Regions from separate parts of the Embleya sp. L77 genome, predicted to be linked through region 3. Evidence: riboswitches for the same ligand, from Rfam matches in the RefSeq annotation. Region 3 holds a riboswitch; each other region holds the start of a gene.
The links. A riboswitch is a leader RNA that binds a small molecule or an ion and turns the genes downstream of it on or off. The one in region 3 is predicted to bind cobalamin.

Region 1: another riboswitch for cobalamin. It lies ahead of ACZOOI_RS02755 ((2Fe-2S) ferredoxin domain-containing protein); the one in region 3 lies ahead of ACZOOI_RS19905 (energy-coupling factor ABC transporter permease).
Region 2: another riboswitch for cobalamin. It lies ahead of ACZOOI_RS28095 (ribonucleoside-diphosphate reductase subunit alpha); the one in region 3 lies ahead of ACZOOI_RS19905 (energy-coupling factor ABC transporter permease).

The regions. Positions count from the first base shown of each region.
Region 1 is NZ_CM145709.1:664,033-670,747, forward strand. Features, by position in the region: gene ACZOOI_RS02745 (HEAT repeat domain-containing protein) at 1-698, opposite strand, end outside; gene ACZOOI_RS02750 (carbohydrate-binding protein) at 1,133-2,374, opposite strand; gene ACZOOI_RS02755 ((2Fe-2S) ferredoxin domain-containing protein) at 2,599-3,057, opposite strand; cobalamin riboswitch at 3,172-3,398, opposite strand; gene ACZOOI_RS02760 (GntR family transcriptional regulator) at 3,574-4,317, shown strand; gene ACZOOI_RS02765 (ROK family protein) at 4,426-5,589, shown strand; gene ACZOOI_RS02770 (nitroreductase family deazaflavin-dependent oxidoreductase) at 5,842-6,288, opposite strand; gene ACZOOI_RS02775 (NAD(P)-dependent oxidoreductase) at 6,285-6,715, opposite strand, start outside.
Region 2 is NZ_CM145709.1:6,608,491-6,615,205, reverse strand. Features, by position in the region: gene ACZOOI_RS28120 (hypothetical protein) at 1-89, shown strand, start outside; gene ACZOOI_RS28115 (VOC family protein) at 233-610, opposite strand; gene ACZOOI_RS28110 (GNAT family N-acetyltransferase) at 810-1,634, shown strand; gene mug (G/U mismatch-specific DNA glycosylase) at 1,685-2,329, shown strand; gene ACZOOI_RS28100 (hypothetical protein) at 2,529-2,717, shown strand; cobalamin riboswitch at 3,075-3,321, shown strand; gene ACZOOI_RS28095 (ribonucleoside-diphosphate reductase subunit alpha) at 3,399-5,717, shown strand; gene ACZOOI_RS28090 (ribonucleotide-diphosphate reductase subunit beta) at 5,735-6,712, shown strand.
Region 3 is NZ_CM145709.1:4,631,263-4,637,977, reverse strand. Features, by position in the region: gene ACZOOI_RS19925 (NAD-dependent epimerase/dehydratase family protein) at 1-373, opposite strand, end outside; gene ACZOOI_RS19920 (roadblock/LC7 domain-containing protein) at 631-1,002, opposite strand; gene ACZOOI_RS19915 (class II aldolase/adducin family protein) at 1,866-2,735, shown strand; gene ACZOOI_RS19910 (RDD family protein) at 2,977-3,522, shown strand; cobalamin riboswitch at 3,732-3,941, shown strand; gene ACZOOI_RS19905 (energy-coupling factor ABC transporter permease) at 3,970-4,683, shown strand; gene ACZOOI_RS19900 (energy-coupling factor ABC transporter substrate-binding protein) at 4,680-5,048, shown strand; gene cbiQ (cobalt ECF transporter T component CbiQ) at 5,053-5,796, shown strand; gene ACZOOI_RS19890 (energy-coupling factor ABC transporter ATP-binding protein) at 5,793-6,641, shown strand; gene ACZOOI_RS19885 (PP2C family protein-serine/threonine phosphatase) at 6,692-6,715, opposite strand, start outside.

The DNA of each region.
Region 1 (6,715 bases), 4.0 Mb from region 3:
TCCCCGTGGGCCCACGGTTCGGCCAATTCGGCCAGCGCCCCCGCGACCACCCGCGCCCCGCCGGCCGGATCCAGCAGCTCGACCAACCGGCCGCGCGCCTGCTCGGGAACCAGCAGCGCGCCGTACACCGCCGCACGCAGCACCCGCAGCGCCGCCTCGCGCAGCACGGGATCGGGCCGGGCGATCAGACCGCGCAGGTAGCCGTCGAGGTCGGCCGGCGCGTCGGCGTCGATCAGGCGCACCGCCTGGTACAGCTCCTCGCCGAGCGGTTCGGCCCGCACGGTCGGCTCGGGTCGGCCGATGATCTCGGCGCGCAGCCAGGCGATCCGCACCCTGGCCGGCCACGCCGCCGACCGCCATTCCGGCGCCGGAACGCGCAGTCGCGCGCACGCCTCGGCCAGTACCGCCGCCGTCTCGGCCGACCCGGGCGACACCCCGGACAGCAGGCTCGCCGACTCCGCGACCAGGCTTTCGCTCGCCGACTCCGCGAGCAGGCCCTGATCGGGTCGCCCCGCGCGCTCACGGAGCAGCACGACGCCGAGGTGGCGCAGCGCCGGGTCCGGATGCCCGATCAACTGCCGCAGCACCGCGACCGGGCAGGGCATCCCGTCGAAGTAGGCGGAGAGCCAGCCGACGTCGCCGCGGCGCACGGCCTGCGTCACGGCGTCCGGCACGACGGCGCGGTCGGAAGTGGTCATCGCTCGATCCTAGGCAGGCCGCCGAATCGGTACGAGCGAGTATCCGCGCCGGGCGGCGCCGCGCGGACTCAGCGCCGGGTGTGGCGCTGCGCGGGCTCGCGGCCGCCGGGCCCACATCGGCCGGGGCTCACCTCTGCCTCGGCTCACGTCCGCCGTGGCTCACGTCCGCCGTGGCGCGGCTCTCGGCAGCTCGCGTGCCTGCCCTGACGCATCCCTCGACAGCCCCGCGCCCGCGCGACTGCGCCGGGAGCCGCTCTCGTCCCGGGTCACCGAGTCACTGCCGCGCCGAGTCGGCCGCAGCACCCCGCAACCGCGGACGCCGACGGGCCGGAGCCGCCGCATCGGCGACTCCGACCCGTCCACGCGCTCACCGCTGCGTCGTCACGCGCGGCGGCGCCGGTCCCGCGGTGGTTCGGGTCGGCGCAAGGTCCGGGTCAACACGCGCCCAGGTCCTGCCACACGCCCCATTGACCGGTCGTACCCGGCTCCTCGCCCTGGGTCCACCACTTCGCCTTCCACGAATGACCCTTGTGCGACACGGAGTTGTTCGCGACGTAGATCGCGGCGCGGTCCCACGCCGTCGTGCTGCACGTGCTCGGCGGGACGGTGGTCGGCGGGGTCGTCGTCGGCGGGGTCGTGGTGGGCGGCGTGGCGCCCGCGAACCGCACGGAGAACTTGGTGAAGTCGTAGGCGCCCTGCGGCACGCTGCTGCACACGCCCGAGGTCTTGCCGTTGTTGTCCGGAGGCGTGCACTGCCGGTCCCGGTTGACCGACCAGTTCGTGAAGCGCGCCATGTGGTGGCTGACCGCGTAGTCGTACACGGTCTGGAAATCGGCCTGGTGGAAGTACTCGCCGGTGTCGCTGCGTCCGTTCATCTGCGAAACGCCCTCGTGGGCATAGGCGGTGGCGGTGTCCCAGCCGAACGTGTCGCGCAGGATGGTGTTGAAGTTGGTCAGCGCCGAGGTCTGCGCGGCGGCGCCGTTGAACCCGCCGTCGAACGGCATGATCGAGAAGTTGTCCGGGACGAAGCCCTGCGCCTTGGCCTCGTTCAACATCTGCTTGCCGAACCAGCCGGTGCCGTCGGCGGTGGCGGCCGTGGTCACCGAGAGGTAGATGCCCGGGTTGCGCTGCTGGATGATCTTTGCGGCGCCGATCTCGTTGTGGATGGCCGCGGCGTTCTCGTACTCGGGCTCCTCCAGGTCGAAGTCCAGCGCCTTGAGCGAGTACTTGTCGATCACCTGCTGGTACGCGGCTGCGGTCGCCTCGGGGGTGCCGCAGGTCTGGCCGAGCTTGGTGCCGCCGTAGCCGCCGGCGGACGCCGAGACGTCACCGCCCTTGGCTCGAATCGCGGCGATCACACCGGCCACCGCGGTATCCGTCGAGGTCGGCTTGGTGCCGTCCCAAGTCGGCGTACAACCTCCGCCGTTGGGAGCCAGGATGAAGGCGAGCTGGAACGCCTTCAGGCCGGTGGCGTCCATCACCGCGCCGGCGTCCGGCGGGTCGTTGTCGAGCGGCATCAGGTATGGGGCGGCGGCGTACCAGTTGCTGCCGATGCCGGTGGCCGCCGGGGACGCGGCGGGACCGGCGGCGGTGGCACCACCGGTGAATGCGAACAGCGAGATCAATCCGGCCGACGCGGCGGCGGCGGCCAGGACGGGGACGTAGCGACGTGCCACGGGGGACTCCCTCGATGGACTTGGTATAGACCAATGGCCAAAGGGTGGCCTTCCGCTTCCGGCCCGTCAATACATTGGACTGGACCAATTTTCCCGATGTTCCGCGTCGGTGTCGGCCGCCCGGCCGGTCCGGCGCCCGATGTTCGTCCGGGCGTTGCCCGGGTGGGGCGGCCTTTTCGTCGGGTCGTCTTCGCGGCCGGGCAGGCTTCGGGGATGAGCCCTCGTCAGGAGTCCAACCCCTGCCGGGCCTTGCGGTTCGGTGTGAATTCGTACAGGTCCAACACCCCCGGGGCGTCCGCGATCCCCGGGCCGCCCGCCGCCGCCCACGCCGCTATCTCACCGGTCGTGTCCGGGTCGTTGACCGTCCCGAACCAGGTCGGCCGGCCGCCCGCCGCACGGCCCGTCGGCGAGGGTTGCACCACGATCACGTTGCCGCGTTCGCACGGGCCCAGACAGTCGCTGAGCCGGACCGCGACCCGAGTGCCGGTCAGGGCCGCGCCCAGCGCGGCCGGTTGGCCCGCGTGATCCGTACCCGCGATCTTGGCGGTGCCGCAACAGCAGCCCCGGCACACGGTGATCGTGCAGGCGGCCGAACCGGCGGGCGGCGCGGGCTGCTTCGACTGCTTCGACTGCGCCGCGCGATCACGACGAGCGGCACGTTGCGAGCGGTCCGAGCGGGTCATGGGAACTCTCCTTCGCGAGTTCGATCCGGGTCCCGACCGAGACGACGCGGCGGAGCCGGCCACGAACACGCGACCCACCCTCCCACCGGGCTCCGGTCGGGCCGCGCACGGTCGGGCCGCGCACGGGCGAAGGCAGGTCTTCGGACTCGTGGGCACGTCGGCCCGTCCGGGCACCGACACCTACCGGCCGTCGCTTCCCGGACGCCGTGCTCGGCGTCCAGTGCGTGTTGACGGCTCTCGTTCCCACTCACCGCTGCGGGGCAGTTCCGGACTCGCACCGGATTCCCTCTTGCGACACGCACCCCGGTCGGGGGCGTGAACCATTCGCGCAGGTCAGCTTAGGCGCCGGCGGTCCGGTCAGGGTGATGTGAGCCAGGTCACCGGGAACTTCGGCCGACTTGGTCTGGACCTTTCGTGGTCCGACGCGGTTATATTCAACCGTCTTTACTAAACCGAGCATGCAATAAGTCCGCGCCGCGCAGGCGTCGGCCAGCCGAGGGGGCGTCCGTGAGCAGCATGGCGACATTGCCGGACGAAGCGGTCTTCGGCGAGCCCAAGTACTGGCAACTGCGCACCTCGCTGCTGAAGGCGATCGAGGAGGACTTCAGCTCCGGCGACATCCTCCCCAACGAGCGCGACCTCGCCGCCCGCTTCGGCGTCGCCCGGGCCACCCTGCGGCACGCGCTGGAGCAGCTCGAACTCGAAGGCCGCCTGGTCCGCAAGCGCGGCGCCGGCACCACCGTCGCCGGACCGCGCGTGGACGTCTCGCTCAGCGCCGACGGCGAGGGCTGGCCGGGCGTGGACCTGCGCGACCGCGAGGTGATCGACTGCGCCACCGTGCCGGTGACCGACGACTTCGCGGACACCCTCAAGGGCCGCCCGTCCGCCCTGGTACACCGGCTGCGCCGCCGCCAGTTCTCCATGCGCCAGGTGGTCGGCCTGGAATGCCTGTACGTCTCCCGCGCCGTCGTGCCCTCGTTGTCCACCCGCGTCCCCGGCTTCGAGCGGGCCTCGCTGATGCTGCGTCAACTGCGCGGGCACCGCCTGGAGAGCCGGCACCGCGCGGTCGAGCTGGGCGTGGCCGAGGCCGAGGAGGCGCGCTACCTGGAGCGTCCGCCCGGTACCGCCGTGCTGATCGTGACCACGACGTACACCGCGCTCGGCCGGACCGCCGCGGTCACCGTGGCGACCTACCGCGCGGACACCTGCCGGCTGGCGTTCGCCGAGACGGGGCCGACCGCGTTGCGGCCCGCGTCCTGATTCGACGCGAAACCTGGGTACCATCCGCGCCTGAGCAGCGACGTGTACGACGGGCGCGGCGGCCCGGACGGACGTACCGCGCGCCGGCGCGATGAGAGGACAAGAGCTGTGGCACAGGCGACCGGCGGAGACTCCTCCGTGGTCCGGCGGATCAACTCCGCGGCAACCCTGCGCACGTTGCGCGCCGGCGAGGTGTTGACCGTGACCGCGTTGATGGAGGCCACCGGTCTGTCCCGCCCCACCGTCGAGCAAGTCGTCGACGGCCTGCTCGCCGAGGGTCTGGTCGTGGAGACCACCACCGCCGAGAGCGAGGACGGCAGTCGACCGCGTGGTCGTCCGGCCCGACGCTTCCGCTTCCACGCCGAGGCCGGTCACCTGCTCGGCATCGACGTCGGCGTGCACCACATCCGGGTCGTGCTCGCCGACCTCGCCGGCACGATCGTCGGCCGGGCCGCACGCACCGTGGAGGAGGATTGCGAGGCCGAGGACCGGCTCGAACGTGTGCGCGGCCTGGTCAGCGAGACCCTGCGCCGGGCCCAGGTCTCCCGGGGTTCGCTGTGGGGTGTGGGCGTGGGCACGCCCGGGATCGTGGACACCGAGGGCGTGGTCACGCTGTCCTCGGCGATGCCGGGCTGGACCGGCCTGGACCTCGGCGGCCGACTCGGCCGCTCGTTCAGCTGTCCGGTCCAGGTCGAGAACGACGCCAACCTGGCCGCGATCGGCGAACGCTGGAAGGGCGTCGCGGTCGGTTCCGACGACATCGTCTACGTGATGGCCGGCCTCAGCCCGGGCGCCGGCTCGTTCATCAACGGCCGCCTGCATCGCGGCTTCGGCGGCGCCGCCGGCGAGATCGGCGCACTGCACCTGCTGGGCCGCCAGGTCACCCCGGAGAACCTGCTGTCCACCACCGGCACGCCGTTGCCGCCACTGGACGAGGCGGCCGTCGGCGAGGTCTTCCGGCACGCGGCCGAGGGCGACCGGACCGCGACCGAGGCGGTGGACCGATTCGTCCAGCGGCTGATCCACGACGTCACCGCGCTGGTGCTGGCGCTGGACCCGGAGATCGTGGTGATCGGCGGCTGGGCGGCCGGCCTCGCGGACGCGGTCCCGCCGCTGACCACCGAGCTGCGCCGGTTGTGCCTGCGGATGCCGCGCGTCGAACTGTCCGCCCTGGGCGCCGACGGCGTGGCCCTCGGCGCGGTACGGGTGGCCCTCGACCGGGTCGAGAACCGCCTGTTCGCGGTCGAACACACGGGCTCCGCCAGGGCCTGACACGACCTTTCGCGGACCGCGGCGGTCGGGACGGACCGGCCCGGCGGCCACCGCCGCGCGGACGGGGACGCGGGGTCTCGGCCCTCGCCACGTGGTCGGGGCGCGCGTCCAGACCGCCGACACCCGCTCAGGACACGGATTCGACGGCCGGTGCCCGGTCAAGACACGGATTCGACCGCCGCCGCCCGATCAGGAAACGGGCCCGACCGCGATGCCCGGTCAAGACACGGGCCCGCGACCGCCGCCGCCCGGTCAGCAGGAGGCAGGTTCCGCTCCCGCCGGCACCCGCTCGATGATCACCACCGGAATGTCCCGGGTCGTGCCCTCCTGATAGGCCCGGTACGCCGGCATCGCCGCCACCATCAGCGCCCACAACCTCGGCTTCTCCGCCGCCGTCGCGGTGCGCGTGCGCGCGGTGAAGGTCTCGCCGCCGATCCGGACCGTGACGATCGGCTCGGCGACCAGGTTCAGGTACCAGGCCGGATGCCGATCGCCGCCCCGGTTGGAGCCGGTCACGATCCACCCGTCGCCGTCGCGCACGTACACCAGCGGGGTCTGCCGCAGCAGTCCCGAGCGCCGCCCGCGCGTGGTCAACAGCAGGTCGTCGATGCCCTCCCGGGGCCGTCCGTCCGTGGCCAGGAAGCGCTCGATGTGCGCGGCCACCCACGGATCGGGATGGGCCGCGACCGGCTCGGTCATCGCCCGTCCTCGATCCCGACATGCACCCCGCGCAGCTTCGGCGCGTCGATCTCGTCCAGCAGCGCGATCGCGAAGTCCGGATAGGACACCCGGCTTTCCGCTGCGCCGGGTGCCGGGCGGTAGTAGCCGGTACGGACGCCTTCGTGGTCGAAGTCGCCGGCCGGGCTCAACACGACCCACTCCGGCACGGCACCCGAGGCGTCGCCGACACCCGAGGCGCCCGACCCGCCGGCCGCCCGCAGTGCCGCGTTGCCCTCGGCATGCGCGAGGAAGAACGCCCGGTACTCCTGCGGATAGCCCGGCGCGTCCATCAGCGGTTCGCCGGTGGCGGTCGGCAGCACCGAGGCCAGCCCCACCCACACCAGCCGCCCGACGCCCGCCCGGGCCAGCCCGTCCAACAGCGCCTGGACCGCCCGCGCGAAGAAGT
Region 2 (6,715 bases), 2.0 Mb from region 3:
AGGGCCGTCGGCTCGTGCGCGACCGCCTCGGCCGCCGCCGCGGCGGTCGCGGGCAGGGCCCGGGCAACCCGCCGAGCAACCCGGCCTGATCCGACCGACCGGGGCGAACGCGCCGCGCTCGCAGGCGAATCCGGCGCGCGCGCCCCGGCTCCCGGGGTCGAACTCGCGCGCGGCTCCCCGAAACCCGTACGGCGACCTCGTGTTCATCCCCGCGGTCGGGCGGGCGCGGTGCTCATCCGATCAGGGTCTGCTTGGCCCGCACGACGCAGAATTCGTTGCCCTCCGGGTCGGCCAGTACGGTCCACGATTCGGTGCCGGTCTGGCCGACGTCCACGCGGCGGGCGCCGAGCGCGACGACCCGCTCGATCTCCGCCTCCCGCTCGCCGGGTCCGGCACCCGGGGTCAGGTCCAGGTGCAGCCGGTTCTTGATCGTCTTGACATCCGTGACCGGCATGAAGCAGATGCCGATCGGCGCGCCCGGCTCGGTCCCGATGACCACCTCGCGCTCGCGCTCCGACAGGATCTCCCACCCCAGGACGTCGGCCCAGAAACGGGCCAGGCCCGGCAGATCGTGTGCGTCGATGACGATGTGGTGCAGGGAAATGGCCATGCCCGCCATTGTGTGCCGCACCATCGCTCGGTCCAACGGAATTACCGCCCGCGGGCGGGCCCGTGTCACCTGCCGTCCGACCACCGGCGCGAGCGCGTGTCGGCCCGGCCCCAAGGGTGCCGACCGCCACGTGCTCGACCCGTCCCCGCCGGGCCCACCGGCCGGAATCGAAGCGGACGGGCGTGTCACACTGGCCCGCATGCCGAAGTCCGCCGCAGAGGTGCGCGCCCAGTTGGAGACGTTCTACGACGCGGTGGCTCGCCGGGCCACGCGTACGGAGACGTTCGGCGGGTTGACCCTGTTCATCCGGGAGGGCCAGGGATGGCCCCGTTACGCACGACCCACGCTCGGCAGCTCCGTCGAGCCCACCGCCGCGGACGTCCGCGCGGTGCGGGCGCGGCAGAGAGAGTTGAAAGTGCCCGAGTCGTTCGAATGGGTCGACGAGACCACCCCGACGCTGCGGGCAGCCGCGATCGAGGCCGAGTTGCACGTGCACGAGCACCCGCTGATGGTGCTCGACCCCACCGAACGACCCACCGAACGCCCGGACCTGCCGGACCTGGTGACGGTGCGTCGGGTCCGGGCGGACGCCACCGATCTGGCGATCGTGCACAGCGTCGCGACGGTCGGGTTCGCCAACCCGGGCACCGCTTTCGGAACCGACGGCCCCACCGAGCGGGACACCACCGCCCTGGGCCAGGACCCGAACCTGCTGTCCTACCTCAACGAGCGGCTGCGCTCCGGCGAGACGGTGATGTTCGCCGCGTACAGCCCGGCCGGACCCTTGTGCGTGGGCAGCTACCAGCACCTGTACGACACGGCCGAGATCGTCGGCGTGGCCACCCTCCCCGCGGCCCGACGCGGCGGCCTCGCGGCGGCGGTGACCTGGGAGCTGGCCGGGCATGCGCTCGACGGCGGGAACGACACGGTGTTCCTGTCGGCGGGCGACGAGGACGTGGCGCGCATGTACGGCCGACTCGGCTTCCGGTCGGTGGGCACGGCGCTGATCGCGGAGGCACCGTGAGCGCCGCGAAAGAGCCCGAGCCGGGCCCCGCGAAACCGCTCGTGTTGCCCATCCCGCCGGGCCGCAATCCCACCGCCGCCGAGCTGGCCGCCGCACACGGGCGCAGCATCCCGGACGTCATCGGGCCCGACCTGCGGGTGTTGTTCTGCGGGATCAACCCGGGCCTGTGGTCCGGCGCCACCGGCCGGCACTTCGCCCGTCCGGGGAACCGGTTCTGGCCCGCGCTGTACGCGTCCGGGTTCACACCTCGCCTGCTCGCTCCGACCGAGCAGGACGAGCTGCTCGCGCTCGGTCTCGGCATCACCAACGTGGTGGCCCGCACCACCGCCCGCGCGGACGAGTTGACCAGGGACGAGTACATCGCGGGCGGCGCGGCGCTCACGGCCAGGGTGCACAGGTACCGACCGGCCTGGCTGGCGGTGTTGGGCATCGGCGCCTACCGGACCGGCTTCGGCCGGCCGAAGGCGGTGGTCGGCCGGCAGCACGAGCGGATCGGCGACACCGGGATCTGGGTGCTGCCGAACCCGAGCGGCCTGAACGCGCACTGGACGGCGGCGGCGCTGGGCGAGGCGTTCGCCGAACTCCGCGCGGCGAGCGATCCGAACTCCTCGGGCGCGGGCGGGGCCGCCGAGGGCCGCGCGGCCCCGGAAGCCCCGGCGGGCCCGGAGGGACGGGGCTCCTCGCCGCCGGCGTGAGCCGGCCCGGGTCGGCGACCCCGCGCGACGGCGCGCCGTCCACCGATGCCCGATGCGCGATGCCTGGAGCCCGGGTTCTCGCGTTCCCGGGCGAGTCGGGTCCGTTTCGACTACCTATATCCGAGTCGATACGTCAATCGACCGAGTGGCATCACCCGGTTGGTGGTTACTTCACGCCCCCTCGCGCGGTTGGATCGGCATGAAGATCCTGCGGGCCCCGTTCGGGCCGTGGCCCACCGAGACGATCGAGACCCCCGTCTACGAGGCGTTGGTCGCGGAGTGGCGCGACTCGGGCCGGGAGGTGCCGCGACCGGTGGACCGACCGCACGACCGCCCGGCCCGACACGCCCGCCCGCCGCACTCGGGGCCTCGGACCGGCCGTCCCTGAGCCCGCGCACCGCCCGCGCCCGCGACGCACCGCCCGACCGCCTCCGCCGCCCGCCGAGCGCGGCGCGGCGACCCGTTCTCGGGTCACCCCGGCCGCCGCCCTCGCGCGGATTCGGCAGGTCCCACGACACCGCGCCGCCCGGCGTGTCGCGCGACCGCTCGACGCGGTGCACGCGAGTACCGTCGTGCCGGGTATCCGGCGGGGATACGGCCCCGCACCGCCCGCCGGGCACCGCGCACCCGGCGCCCGGGGGCCGCACCGCCGGGGGCGTGCCCGCCGGCGGTGATCCGTGGTACGCCGAGAACCGCGACACGACACAACACCTGGGGGTGCAACGACCACCCGGCCACTACATATATGCTCTGCGACGCAGCTGGTTCGCCGTTCCTTCAGTGGAAGGGCGACGCGAGAGGGAATCCGGTGTGAAGCCGGAACTGCCCCGCAGCGGTGAGCGGGAACGAACGTCGTCATGGAGCGCCGAACGCCGAGAGGCATTCGGGAAGCGACGACCACTAGGTACTCCGCGGCCCGCCGAGCACGCCGTGCCCGGTGGTGCCCCGGCATGCCCGCGAGTCCGAATACCTGCCGGCTGCCCGTGCCTTCGGGCGCGGGGTCACCTGTACGTACGAGCTCGCGAGGAGAGAGCACGTGACCGTTGTGGACAGCGTGGGCGCGACCCGGATGCGGATCGACGAAAGCCCCGAGGACCAACTGGCAACCCTGGTGCGCACCCAGGCGCGCGATCTGCCGGAGGTCGATCCGGATCGGGTCGTCCGCCGGGTCGTCGCGGGCCTGAACGAGGGCGCGGACAAGGGCGCCGCCGCGGACCTGGCGGTGCGTACCGCCGCCGAGCTGATCGCCGAGGAGCCCGCCTATTCGCGGCTCGCCGCGCGGCTGCTCGCCGGCCGGATCGCGGACGAGGCCCTGGCGGCCGGCGTCACCTCGTTCAGCGCCGGCATCGCGCTCGGTCGCCGGGAGGGCATCATCGGCGCGGAGACCGCGGCGTTCGTCGCGAAGCACGCCGCCGAGCTGGACGCCGCCGTGGACGTCGAAGGCGACCGTCGCTTCGAGTACTTCGGCCTGCGCACCGTGTACGACCGCTACCTGCTGCGCCACCCGGTCTCGCGCAAGGTGGTCGAGACGCCGCAGCACTTCCTGCTGCGTGTGGCGTGCGGCCTGGCCCAGGAGCCCGGCGAGGCGATCGGTTTCTACCGGCTGATGTCCTCGCTCGCCTACCTGCCCAGCTCGCCGACGCTGTTCAACTCCGGCACGGTGCACACCCAGATGTCCTCGTGCTACCTGCTCGACTCGCCCAAGGACGAGCTGGAGTCGATCTACGACATGTACGGGCGGATCGCCCGGCTGTCGAAGTTCGCCGGCGGCATCGGCGTGGCGTGGTCGCGGGTGCGTTCGCGCGGCTCGCTGATCCGCGGCACCAACGGGCACTCCAACGGCATCGTGCCGTGGCTCAAGACGCTCGACTCGTCGGTGGCCGCGGTCAACCAGGGCGGCCGGCGCAAGGGCGCGGCCTGCGTGTACCTGGAGACGTGGCACCCGGACATCCTGGAGTTCCTCGAACTGCGCGAGAACACCGGTGAGGACGCGCGCCGCGCGCACAACCTCAACCTGGCCAACTGGGTGCCGGACCTGTTCATGCGCCGGGTCGAGGAGGACGGCGTCTGGTCGCTGTTCGACCCGAACGAGCTGCCCGAACTGCCCGATCTGTGGGGCGCCGAGTTCGACCGGGTCTACGAAGCCGCCGAGCGGGACGGCCGGTTCGTCCGGCAGATGCCCGCGCGCGACCTGTACGCCCGGATGATGCGCACGCTCGCGCAGACCGGCAACGGCTGGATGACCTTCAAGGACGCGGCCAACCGCACCTGCAACCAGGCCGCGGAGCCGGGCAACGTGGTGCACCTGTCCAACCTGTGCACCGAGATCCTGGAGGTCACCAGCGACGGCGAGACGGCCGTGTGCAACCTCGGCTCGGTCAACCTCGGCGCGCACGTGGTCGCCGGCGAGGGCATGGACTGGGACAAGCTGCGCGCGACGGTCCGCACCGCGGTGGTCTTCCTGGACCGGGTCATCGACATCAACTACTACCCGACCGACCAGGCCGCCGCGTCCAACCCGCGCTGGCGCCCGGTGGGCCTGGGTCTGATGGGCCTGCAGGACGTGTTCTTCACCCTCGGCATGCCGTTCGACTCGGTCGAGGCACGCGAGCTGTCCACGCTGATCTCCGAGGAGATCTACCTCACCGCGTTGGAGACCTCCTCGGCGCTCGCCGAGGTGCACGGCCCGCACCCGGCCTACGCCGAGACGCACGCCGCGCGCGGTCGGCTCCAGCCGGACCTGTGGGAGGGCGTCCACCCGACCCAAACCAAGCGTTGGGATGCGCTGCGCGACCGGGTCGCCGAACACGGCCTGCGCAACTCGCTGCTCGTGGCGATCGCACCGACCGCGACCATCGCCTCGATCGCGGGCGCCTACGAGTGCATCGAGCCGCAGGTGTCGAACCTGTTCAAGCGCGAGACGTTGTCCGGCGAGTTCCTCCAGATCAACGCCTACCTGGTGCGCGAGCTCAAGGCCCGCGGCCTGTGGACCCCCGAGGTCCGCGACCGGATCAAGCGCGCCGAGGGCTCGGTCCAGGGCATCGCCGAACTCCCCGAGGACGTGCGCGAGTTGTACCGCACCGCGTGGGAGCTGCCGCAGCGCGCGCTGATCGACCTGGCGGCGGCCCGCTCGCCGTACATCGACCAGTCGCAGTCGCTGAACCTGTTCATGGCCGACCCGACCATCGGCAAGCTGTCCTCGATGTACCGCTACGCGTGGTCCACCGGTCTCAAGACCACGTACTACCTGCGCTCGCGCCCCGCGACGCGGATCCAGCAGGCGACGGTGCCGGCGCAGGCCTCGGCCGCGCCGGTCGAGGAGATCTCCGACCTGGAGGTCATCGCCTGCTCGCTGGAGAACCCCGAAGCCTGTGAGGCGTGCACGTGAGCCTGCTCGATCCCGGAATGAACCTCACGCTGCGCCCGATGCGGTATCCGGACTTCTACGAGAAGTACCGCGCGGCGATCCGCAATACGTGGACGGTCGAAGAGGTCGACCTGCACAGCGACCTGGCCGACCTGGACAAGCTCAGCCCGGCGGAGCGGCACCTCGTGCAGCGCCTGGTCGCGTTCTTCGCGACCGGTGACACGATCGTGGCGAACAACCTGGTACTGAACCTGTACCGGCACATCAACTCACCCGAGGGCCGGTTGTATCTGTCGCGGCAACTCTTCGAAGAGGCCGTCCATGTGCAGTTCTACCTGACCCTGCTCGACACCTACATGCCCGACCACGAGGAGCGCGAGCAGGCGTTCGCCGCGGTCGAGCACATCCCGTCGATCCGGCGCAAGGCGGAGTTCTGCTTCCGCTGGATCGACTCGGCGATGGGCCTGGACCGGCTCGAATCGCGGGAGGACCGGCGGCAGTTCCTGCTCAACCTGATCTGCTTCGCGGCGTGTATCGAGGGCCTGTTCTTCTACGGCGCCTTCGCGTACGTGTACTTCCTGCGCTCGCGCGGCCTGCTCAACGGGCTCGCCTCGGGGACCAACTGGGTCTTCCGCGACGAGTCGGCGCACATGGACTTCGCGTTCGCCGTGGTGGAGACGGTGCGGGCCGAGGAGCCCGACCTGTTCGACGACGAACTCGCCGAGGACGTCCGGCGCATGCTGGCCGAGGCGGTCGAGGCGGAGACGGCGTTCGCCGAGGACCTGCTCCAGGGCGGCGTGTCCGGGATGACGGTCACGGACATGCGCTCCTACCTGGAGCACGTGGCCGACCGGCGGCTGGCCCAGCTCGGCATGGCCCCGGTCTACGGCTCGGCGAACCCGTTCGGGTTCATGGAGCTTCAGGACGTACAGGAACTCTCGAACTTCTTCGAGCGGCGGGTCTCCGCCTACCAGGTCGCGGTCACCGGCTCGGTGTCCTTCGACGAGGACTTCTGAGCC
Region 3 (6,715 bases):
TCGGGTCCGGGTGCGGCTTGAGCACCGACGCCGTGGACATCACCAGCGCCGCCTTGGCCCGGCGACAGTGCTGGAGCAGCAGCCCGGTGCCCTCCGCGTTGACCCGCAGCGCCTCGTCGTAGTCGAGTCCGGGGCCCTGGAAGGTGGCCAGGTGCAGGACGTAGGTGAAGTCCTGGGGCAGTTCGTCGAACGTGCCCGCGCCGAGGTCGACGGCGCGCGTGGTCACGCCCAGCGCGTCCACCCGCTTGCGGTCCTCGGGGTTCGAGAAGCGGGCGATGCCCCACACCTCGTTGTCCCGGGCCAGGTACTCGGTCAGCGGGTAGGCGATCTGGCCCGCGGGGCCGGTGATCAGGATCTTCTCGCCGGACAGCATGCGGCTCCTCGGGTGACTCGGGTACGCGATCCGTACGGGATCCGGCTGCGATCCGTACGCGACATACGACGTCGAGCTCGACGGTACATCTGACGTACCGTCATATCCGAGACCGTGCGGGGAGGCCAGGGTGTCCGTACGTGTCGCCGGACACCCCGAAGGCGCCCTCCGCACGGGGGTGGCGGAGGACGCCCGGGGTATCGAGGATGGGCCTGCGTGCCCCGACGACGGCCTCGGCGCGTCGGCGGAGCGCGAACTCAGACCTCGATCTCCTCCTCGATACGCTTGAGGCTGTGTCGGGCCAGCGCGAGATTGGCGCGGTCCTTCAGCAGCACGAGATACAGGAACAGGCCCTTCCCGGCCCGCCCGCTCAGCGGCCGGATCACGTGGTATTGCTTGCCGAGCGTGATCAGGACGTCCTCGATCTGATCGCCGAGGTGCAACATCTCCATCGTGCGCATCTTGGCGCGCATCACGTCGGTGTTTCCGGCGGCGGCCACATTCAGGTCGAGTTCCTTGCTGCCGCCGAGAATTCCCAGCGCCATTCCGCTGGTGTAATCGACCAGGGCCACACCCACGGCGCCCTCGATCGTCATAGCTTCCTTGAGGGCCGTTTCCATATTGGCCATGATTGCCTCCGAGGCGATCGGCGGTGCGGCTTTCCGGTGGACTCCGACGGGCTCGTCCTCGGGCGGTGCGATCCCCGGGGCCGGCATGGCGACCGGAGCGGGCTCGATCGGTTCGGCATCGTCCGCCACGTGCGGATCGGCCCCGATTGTCGCGATGACGTCCGCCTCGGTCACAGCACCCCGCTCGGTGTCGGACCCGGCCGGCGGGTCGCCTGATCTGCGTCGGGACGGCCGCGACCGCCTCGGGGGTTGTGCCATCTCCGGCCGGCTCCTCGCCATCGGGCTGCGCGGCGTCGGACCCGGCGCGAGCGGCCCCCGCCGGCCCGAGTCCGCCCGGGCCCGGTCCGTCCTGGCCCGGGGCGGCACCGGATCGGCGCGGCCGAGTCCGGGCACCGCGGGTGCCCGGGCGCCGATACCGACGACCTCCGTCGAATTCCCGCCCCCGTCGCTCAAGTCACGCGCCCCTTCCAGCTTTTGTGCGCCGACATTGCGCGCGTCGCCGGTGACTTCGTACGTCGCCGCAACGGCGCGTGGCCGGTGACATGTGCGCGTCGCCCGCAACTGTGCGCCGCCCGTAACTCGTCCGTCGCCTGCAAATGTGTGCATGTCGTGCGGGCCCGGTGAAATCGAGTTCGACTGCTTCGAACTCGACGTCCCGGACTCGCTGAACGGCAGCGTAGAAGCAGCCCGAAGCGGACTGCGGGCAATATTCGCTTAATTCCCGGAAACCCGACCCGGACGACCGCGGGCCGCTAAAATCCGCGGCCTCGTGCGAAGACGCGTCCGCCGAGGGCTGTCCCCGGATGTGACTCGCCGGTAGCGTCGGCCGAAGTCCCGCGCGACCCGAGTCCGAGGAGATGGACATGTCCGGCACCGATGCGCAGCAGGCCCAGGACGTGCAGGCAGGGCGAGTGACCCCGCCGCGGCCGACCCCGCCGCAGCCGGTGTCGCCGGCGGACCTGAGCTTCGCGCTGCCGCCCACGTTCGAGACCGTCGAGCAGGAGCGCCGGCACCGCAAGGAACGCTTGACCGCCGCGCTGCGACTGTTCGGCCGATTCGGCTTCGAGGAGGGCGTGGCCGGGCACATCACCGCCCGCGACCCGGAACTCACCGATCACTTCTGGGTCAACCCGTTCGGGATGTCGTTCAAGCACATCACCGTGGACGACCTGATCCTGGTCAACCACGAGGGGCAGGTCGTCGAGGGTCGATTCCACGTCAACCAGGCCGCGTTCGCGATCCACTCGCAGATCCACGCGGCCCGCCCGGACGTGGTCGCGGCGGCGCACAGCCACTCCGTGCACGGACGGGCGATCTCCGCGCTCGGCATCAGGCTCGAACCGATTACCCAGGACGTGTGCCCCTTCTACGAGGACCACGAGCTGTTCGACGACTACGCGGGCGTCGTGCTCGACGCCGAGGAGGGCCGCCGGATCGCCGAGACGCTCGGCCCGCGCAAGGCGCTGATCCTGCGCAATCACGGCCTGCTGACGGTCGGGCAGTCGGTCGACGCCGCGGCGTGGTGGTTCATCACCATGGAGCGCTCCTGCCAGGTGCAGCTGCTCGCCCAGGCGGCCGGCGAGCTCAGGCCGATCTCGCCGGAGAACGCCCGGCTGACCCGCGAGCAGCTGGGCAATGACACGGTGGCCTGGATCAACTACAAGCCGCTGTACGACGTGATCAGCCGCTCCGAGCCGGACCTGTTCGGGGCGGACGGTCCGATGACGCTCTGATCGGCCGGCGCCGCGCCGGACCACGTCCGCCGCGGCGCGGCGCGGGCCCGGCTCGACACGGCGTGGCGCGGCACCGCACGACCCGGCTTCAGGGCACCAACGATGCCCTCCGGTCGATTTCGGTGACCGCCCGCCTCCCCTCGGTGCCCGGTCGGCCCTCGTGTCCGCCGACCGGGCGCAATCTCTGCGATATCCGGCCGCGCCGGGAGTCAACTCGCCCGGTAGCGGAAAGTACAAGGACATGTACGAACGGAGCCTTCCGCAGCACTTCGCGCGCTCGGCACGTCCCGCCCGGTCGGGTGCCCGACTGTGGCTGCCCGCGGTCGAGAGCCCGGTCGTCCCCTCGGTGCTGTGGCGCCGAATCGGCCAGTTCCTGGTGGACGTGGTGGCCTCCGCGCTGTTGCCCGGAGCCGCGATGTTCCTGTTCGTCCTGCTGCCCACGCACCCCGACGGTTCGATCCGCAGCGGTCCGCTGACCGCGACGATCACCGCCGGCGTGATCGTCGTCGCGGTCGCGATCCTGTTCTGGTACTGGGTGCTGCGTCCCGCCGAGCACGACGGGCGCACGTGGGGCATGCAGGTGTTCGGCATCCGCGTGGTGGACGTGTCCGGCGGACGTGCCGGCCGGCGCCAACTCGGGATCCGCTGGCTGCTGTTGGCCGTCGATGCGTTCGCACTCGGCGCGATCGGGCTGACCGCGGTGCTCACCAGCGAGCGCCGGCAGCGGGTCGGCGATCGGGTGGCGGGCACCCTGGTCGTCCGCGGCCGCGGCCCCGGCCTGGACTGAGCCGGCCACACGGCACTCGTCCGCGCCCGCCCGCGGCCCGGTTCGCCCTCCCGCGGGCCCGCCCCGGCACGTGGACCGCGCGAGTGTGCGCAAGGCCCGGACAGCCGCGTGGAGTTTCCGGAATGCGGTTATTGCTCGGCCGCTCCGCCCATCTTGTGGTCTTGCGCACGGTTTGCAAAAGCCACCTTGTCGCCATGTCCATCCGACCACTAGTGTCGGCTCGCCGTGGTGTTCGGGAAGCCGGTTCGATGCCGGCGCGGCCCTCGCCACTGTGATCGGGAAGTTCTCCTCCACCCCCGCGAAAACGTTGATTCGTCGTCTCGGGGAAGCCACTGGGACCGCTTGCGCGGCCCCGGGAAGGCGGAGACGTGAACGTACGACCCGTCAGCCAGGAGACCGGCCACGGCGATCGTCCGTCCACGAGGTGTTGGAGAGGGACCCTTCCTCATGCATATCGCCGAGGGCTATCTGCCCTGGGAACACGCCGTCGCCTGGGGCGTCGCGTCGACCCCGTTCGTCGTCCACGGTGCCCGCGCGCTCACCCGCGAGGTACGCGACCGCCCCGAGAACACCCTGCTGCTGGGCGCGTCCGGCGCGTTCTCGTTCGTGCTGTCCGCGCTGAAGATCCCCTCCGTCACCGGGAGTTGCTCGCATCCCACCGGTACCGGACTGGGCGCCATCCTGTTCCGACCACCGATCATGGCCGTGCTGGGCACGATCACCCTGCTCTTCCAGGCGTTGTTGCTGGCGCACGGCGGGCTGACCACACTCGGCGCGAACGCGTTCTCGATGGCGATCGTCGGCCCGTGGGCGGGTTACGGCGCGTATCGACTTGCCCGCTCACTGCTCGATCGACGCGGCGGCACCATGCCGCTGGACGTCGCGGTGTTCCTGGGCGCGTTCGTCGCGGACCTGAGCACGTACTGCGTGACAAGCGTGCAACTGGCCCTCGCCTTCCCCGACCCCGACAGCGGATTCCCCGGCGCCCTGGCCAAGTTCGGCGGCATCTTCTCGCTCACCCAGATCCCGCTGGCGATCAGTGAGGGTCTGCTGACCGTCCTGGTCGTGCGCTTGCTGCGGCAGTCCAGCCGAGGCGACCTGATCCGCCTCGGTGTGGTCACCGACGCGCGGGTCGCGCGCGAGGAGGAGAAGACCAAGTGAAGCGCTCGACGAAGATCAACCTGCTGATCGTGCTGGCCGTGGTGCTGCTCGCGGCGCTGCCCGTGGTGTTCGGGATGGGCGACCACAAGGACGAGCCGTTCGCGGGCTCCGACACCCAGGCCGAGACCGCGATCACCGAGAACGACCCGGACTACGAACCGTGGTTCAGCCCGCTGTACGAACCGCCGTCCGGCGAGATCGAGTCCGGCCTGTTCGCGTTGCAGGCCGCGGTCGGCGCAGGCGTGGTCGGCTACGTGTTCGGCGTCAAGCGCACCCGTCGCCGACTCGCTCCGGAGGCCGCGGACACGCCCGACGAGCCGGCGGACGCCGCCGCCGAGGCACCGGTATCGGCCCCGGGTCGCTGATCCCGTGTTGCCGATCGATGCGGCGGCGCACGCGAGTACGTGGCGCCGCCGCCACCCGGCCGACAAAGCCGTGCTCTCCTTCGGGCTGCTCGGCTGCGCGGTCGCGCTGCCGCCGTGGCCGGGCGCGGTCCTGGTCGCCGGGACCGTCCTGGTCGTCGCGTTCGGGTTCGCCAAGGTGCCCGCCCGGCGGCTGTGGCGAGCCGCCCGCGCCCCGCTGGGCTTCGCCGCCACCGGCGCCCTGACGCTGCTCGTGAGCATCGGCGCGGACGGCGTCGGGTGGGCCGAGGACGGACCGCGCCACGCGGCCGAGTTGCTCGCCCGCTCCGGTGCCGCCGGCCTCGCGATGTTGCTGTTCGCGTTCACCACCCCGCTGTCGGACGTGTTGCCCCGGCTGACCCGAATGGGTGTCCCGGCCGCCGTGGTGGACGTCGCGGCGGTGATGTACCGGATGTTGTTCGTGCTCTACGACACGACCGCGCGGATCAACCAGGCGCAGGCCGGCCGGTTGGGCCATCGCACCCGTCGGGCCCGGTGGCGCTCGGTGGCCGGGCTCGGCTCGGCGGTGTTCGTGCACGCGTTCGCTCGCGCCCAACGCCTGGAGGCGGGCCTGGCCGGGCGCGGCTACGACGGGCGCCTGCGGGTGCTCGTGGACGAGGTACGGATCTCGCGCGCCTTCGTCGTGGGCTCCCTGTTCGTGGTGGCGGCGGTCGTCGCCGCCACCCTTCTCCTGGTATCGGTGGTGCCGTGATTCCGTTGCGGGTACGAGAGATCGGCTACGCCTACGAGGACGGGCCGCCGGTGTTGAGCGGGTTGTCCCTGGCCGTTCCGGCCGGCCGCGCGCTTGCCCTGCTCGGGCCGAACGGCTGTGGGAAGACCACGCTGCTGCGGCTGTTGACCGGCGGCCTGGTGCCGGATTCGGGACGGGTCGAATTGCACGGGGTGCCGATTCGGCACGACCGCAAGGGGCTCACCGCGCTGCGCCGGGTCGTGCAGTTGGTCGTCCAGGATCCCGACGACCAGCTGTTCTCCGCGTCGGTGGGCCAGGACGTCTCGTTCGGGCCGCTCAATCTGGGTCTGGACCCGGCCGAGGTGCGCTCGCGGGTGGCCGAGGCGCTGGCCGCGCTCGGGATCACCGCACTGGCCGAACGACCGGTGCACCTGCTGTCCTTCGGCCAGCGCAAGCGGGTCGCCATCGCCGGTGCGATCGCGATGCGGCCCGAGGTGCTGGTGCTGGACGAGCCGACCGCCGGCCTGGACCCGGCCGGACAGGAGGCCCTCCTGGACACCCTGGCCGAGTTGCGTGCGGCCGGGACCACGGTGGTGATGGCCACGCACGACGTGGACCTCGCGCTGCGCTGGGCCGACGACGCGGCCGTGCTGGCCGACGGGCGCCTGCACACCGGGCGGGCGGAGGTGCTGCTCGCGGACACCGCGTTGCTGGCCGCGGCGAGTCTGCGGCCGACCTGGGCCCACGCGGCCGCCGCCGTACTGGCCGCGCACGGCCTGACGCCGGCGGGCGGCCTGCCCCGGACACCGGCCGAGCTGGCGGCCCTGGCGGTCCGGCCGACCACCACCGAGACCCGCGCGAACTGATCGGGCGCGGGCGCTGGACGTAGGTCCGGTCCCGGCCGGGCCCGGACCGCTCAGCGCCGGCGCAGCAGCACCAC